One region of the Paenibacillus sp. TY11 genome, then DNA from elsewhere that is predicted to be linked to it. Evidence: riboswitches for the same ligand, from Rfam matches in the RefSeq annotation. Region 1 holds a riboswitch; the other holds the start of a gene.
What was found. A riboswitch is a leader RNA that binds a small molecule or an ion and turns the genes downstream of it on or off. The one in region 1 is predicted to bind FMN.

Region 1 (2,407 bases):
GATATAGGAGTGAAGGCCTATAGGAGGCATGAAAATAAAAGTCTTCTTCTGAATTTTAAGACGCAATGAGGTGCAGGTAATGATTAAGCTGAATACAGTTGAAATAATCGAAATTATAAAGAAGCAAATCCCCAAGGTTATGAACATCACACCAGTGGAACTAAAATTTACGGATGATTTTGGACGGGCATCGCTGGCGGCGACAGAACACAAATTCACGCTGACGAACCAGCATTATTCCGCCAAGGTGATGGATTGCGTGTTAGAAACACAGGTGCGTCCCATTTTAATGTGCGAAATTATTTATTTTCTGAAATGCGAGTTTATTGACGGGCATGTTGATGTACGACTGGATTATGACGCATGCTCTGAAGGTGGTCGAGGACCCGTCGCTTCAGCGGTCATTACCTTCGACCATGCTACACAGCTCGGAATCGAAGAACTGGCCGATCTGATTGATTTGGCGCTTCATATGAATGATAAAACCTGGTTTGAAGAACTCTCCAGCCAATATGTCAAAACAAAAGCAGAAGCGTCTATTAGATAACTTGCTTTTTTTAGAAGTCGGTGCTAATATACGTAACAAGTTTAATGTTAATTCAATTGAATAAGAGCAAGATCCTTCGGGGCGGGGCGAAATTCCCCACCGACGGTGATGACATGTTTGTGGATCGCTTCTGTGAGAAACAGCATGGCTTAGTCCGTGACCCGGATGCTGATGAACGATCAGCAGAAGGTGGACCTGGTGCAATTCCGGGACCGACAGTATAGTCTGGATGGGAGAAGGATACGAAGCGCATGTGCATGACGTGACATGTGCCGATTTTTAGCATACGTAAATGTACGTACGGCTTATTTCGTTGTAGGACAGCATCGGGCGATAGCTTGCTTAAGCTTTCTTTTTGATGGGTGTTCTGAGCGTATTTGGTTGTATCCTCAGTCATGCTTTCTATTGGCAAACCTATGATTTCATGTCGTCTTAAGATGCATATGAACTGCGCTTGTATACTACAAATGTGACTCTCATCACCCCCATGACGGATTGAATCCGAACTGGGGGTTTTTTGCGCTTATAGCTGATGAATTAGGGATAAACTGAAATGTAGTGGAAAGGAGTGAAGGCATGTTTACCGGATTGGTCGAGGAAGTGGGTTGCATTCAAACTATTTCCAAAAGCGGTGAAGCGATGGTGCTGGGGATTTCGGGTTCCGTGGTGTTGGGCGATTTGAAAATAGGAGACAGTGTCTCAGTGAATGGCGTTTGCCTGACGGCGATACAGATTGGTACTAAAGACTTTAAGGTTGATGTGATGCCGGAAACCTTTCGCAGCAGCAATCTGAAGGAACTGAGATCCGGTAGCCGAGTCAATCTGGAGCGGGCGATGGCGGCGAGCGGAAGGTTCGGAGGACATATCGTACAAGGACATGTGGACGGGACGGGTACGATTCGCGGGGTGACATCAGAACAGAATGCGGTTGTGTTCGAAGTTGAGCCTAAAAATCAAACATTATTCAAATATATTCTTCTCAAAGGGTCAATCACAATTGATGGTATTAGCCTCACAGTCGCGCAGCGTACGGGAGATACCTTTGCCGTATCCATCATACCCCATACCTTATCCGAAACAGCCTTAAAAGCCAAACGTGAGGGAGATACCGTCAATATTGAATGCGATATTTTGGGCAAATATGTGGAACAGCTTTTAAATTACAGAGGTTCAGCGGCGACGGAGGGAGTAGAAAAAGCTCCTCTTGGTTTGGACTATTTGGCGAAACACGGCTTTGCCTGATATAGAAAGGTAAACCGGTTAGGAGCATTCGTGGCACAGCCATAAGGAGGAAAGGGTTATGGATAGAGATAGCCAAACAAGTGCAACGGCGAACGTCATGGAGCATGGCGAGGTGGAACATGACGAAGAGATTCGTTTGGATTCCATCGAAGAAGCGTTGGAGGATTTAAAGAACGGTAAAGTCGTTATTGTAGTGGATGATGAACAGCGGGAAAATGAAGGCGATTTTATCGCTTTGGCTGAAAAAGCGTCGCCCGAGGTTATTAATTTCATGATTACAGAAGGTCGCGGGTTGGTCTGTGTGCCGATCACACGGCAGAGAGCCGAGGCATTGGAATTGCATCCTATGGTAGAGCAAAATACGGATTTCCATGGTACCGCCTTTACGGTATCAGTAGATCATATGGAGACAACAACGGGGATTTCAGCGGCAGAGCGCTCCTTGACCGTACGTGCCTTGGCCGACGAAGCAATCACAGGAAGCGATTTCCGCAAGCCTGGTCACATGTTCCCGCTGATTGCTCGCGATGGTGGTGTCTTGCAGCGTGCCGGTCACACTGAAGCGGCTGTCGATCTGGCCCGACTCAGCGGCTTCAAGCCTGCCGGGGTCATTTGCGA
Region 2 (2,407 bases), on a different contig from region 1:
TATTCTTGCTCCTCTGTGTCTGATGATCACTACATTGTTTTATTCGACAGAAACCGATAAATTTTAAAGATGTAATCTATGGGAAACGAGGAATAGTTTCATGTTTTAGACACTTTTGTCGAAAAATAGGTCTAAAGAACTATTTTAAATATTAATACTAATACATAAAAAGCCAAATCGGAGATGCAAAGGCATCTTCACGATTTGGCTTGGGTGAGTCATGAAAGGGACATTCAACCTGTTAATTTTTTTGCTGACGTGAAATCATAAAGAGCGTAATCCAGATGAGCATAAAACCAGTTAATTGCGCTACAGTAACGATTTGCTGAAATGCGATCCAGTTAATCACGACACCAACCATGGGAAAGCTCAATTCTGCCATTGTAGCATAGGACGCTTTGGTCGTACTTAGACCTTTGTAATACAGCAACAAGCTAAGAAGACCCGGAAGCAATGCCTGCAATAGCAGATTGATAATCACAGCTGCGCCCGCCCATGTACCGGCAGGCATATTCCATGGCGCATGCTCCACAGAGGTGAGGACAATCAGCAGAGGGAGAGCCACCATGAAGCGCAGGGAGGTCACCGTCTCATATTTCATCGAACGAAGCAAGTAGCTTCCCATCACTGTCGAACCGCCCCACAGAACCGCTGCACCCAGTGCAAGCAGACTGCCGACGTGGACAAAATCATTAACATGCCCAAAGGGGAGCGACCAACCGAAGGTCAGAAGATATGTCCCGAACAGAGCGACGACAATTAATATTCCAAAATAACGCGGTAGCATTTCCTTCAATATAACGCGGGCCAGAATAATAGCGACCAACGGTTGAAGCTTCTGGAGCAGAAGCACAGCGTTAAGATCACCGTTGCTGAGTGCCATGGTGAAAATCACGCTGGCCAGAGCCGAGCCGCCCCACGAGACGAACAAAATAGCGAAAACTTGACGAAGCCGTACCGCTTTGAGTTCCTCACGATGCTTCCACAGCACCGGTGTCAGAGCGATAAAGAGCAGCACATGCTCCATCAGTACAATTTGTGTTGAAGTAAATGATTTTAGCAAAATAATACGAAACAGCGGGTCTGCGCCCCACAAGGCCGCTCCAATCGCGACTAGCCAAAAACCGCTTTTCATGTGGGAGCTACGATCAAAACCTTTGGATGTTAGCACAGTTGATGATTGACTCATACTCAATTAGCTCCTTGCGAATACAGGACCGGTGGCACAAAAACCCCCGTCGATGGCGAGAGGCCATGCAAGACGGGGGTTGATCAAATAAACTTGCCGCTTTATGCAAGTTAAATGAAGTTACTGCAAAACCAATAAGGCAGAATTCATCCACTTCGCGGCATGTTCATATTTCGATCTTCTTCCATCCGGACTTTACCGTCGGCTTTGGCATCTCACCAAATCAGTCCGTATCCTGTTGCGGGATACAGAGTCGCGGGCTTAGCTCCATGAGCCATACCGCCGGTTGGGAATCTCACCCTACCCCGAAGATCCTTATTCCGTTTTTTAATTTCTCCTATAGGATATACCTGTTTTAGAATGAAGTCCAGTGAAAAATGTGTGTATATTTAACAATGATTTTCAACTATTTTTCGAAAGCGCTCTACTAAATTACATATTACGAGGTAATATCCTTATACTCAATGCGTCGAATCGCCGCATAAGCGACCAGCATTCCCAGCACAGAAAACCCGACTTGCACGAGGGCAATGGAGCTAAGTGAAGGGAGGTTATTATTGGAGAAAAGCAATGCTACAATCAGGATCGAGGTCACAATGGTTGTGGGTACAGAATATTTTCGCATTCCCATATACAGTGGAATTAGCCCCATAAAGCTGGCGGCAACGGCATTGATCAGCGTCCGAACTGATTGCTGGCCCAATACAGCAAGAGTAAGCTGATCGGGTATAATAACAACAAACTGGTTAAGCAGATGAATGCCAGCCGTAATGACAATTTCCGATATAATTATGGACAGGAACGTAAACAACAGCACGATCAGGAGTTTGGCAATCATCAGCTTTTTGCGGTGAATGGGGTACATGAACAAGATGGTAATCGACTTGGACTTGAATTCGTCTACAATAAAACGGCACAGCAAAACAGAGGCAAATATGATAAAGGTGGCTCTGACAAAGTTGTCCATGAGATCCAGAAGTTGAGCGTACTGTGTGAATTCGGGCACTTCTTCACTTGGGCTGTCCAGTGCAATGATCCAGATCAGCCCGAGAATACAGGCATTGGCGATCAGGGCTGAACGGATATATCCCGCCAGATGAAATTTTTTCAGCTCCAGCTGCATCAATTTAAGCATGGAGATCACCTCCATTTAGCAGACGCAAAAAGTAGTCTTCCAGCGTACTGTTTTTCTGATGAATGGAATCCACCTCAACATCA

Region 2: another riboswitch for FMN. It lies ahead of AC6EJC_RS04480 (DMT family transporter); the one in region 1 lies ahead of ribE (riboflavin synthase).

What each region holds. Positions count from the first base shown of each region.
Region 1 is NZ_JCBAIQ010000002.1:77,887-80,293, reverse strand. It holds gene AC6EJC_RS02530 (IDEAL domain-containing protein) at 80-547, shown strand; FMN riboswitch at 616-792, shown strand; gene ribE (riboflavin synthase) at 1,124-1,789, shown strand; gene ribB (3,4-dihydroxy-2-butanone-4-phosphate synthase) at 1,848-2,407, shown strand, end outside.
Region 2 is NZ_JCBAIQ010000003.1:50,439-52,845, reverse strand. It holds gene AC6EJC_RS04485 (methyl-accepting chemotaxis protein) at 1-1, opposite strand, end outside; gene AC6EJC_RS04480 (DMT family transporter) at 242-1,189, opposite strand; FMN riboswitch at 1,362-1,506, opposite strand; gene AC6EJC_RS04475 (ABC transporter permease) at 1,629-2,324, opposite strand; gene AC6EJC_RS04470 (ABC transporter ATP-binding protein) at 2,317-2,407, opposite strand, start outside.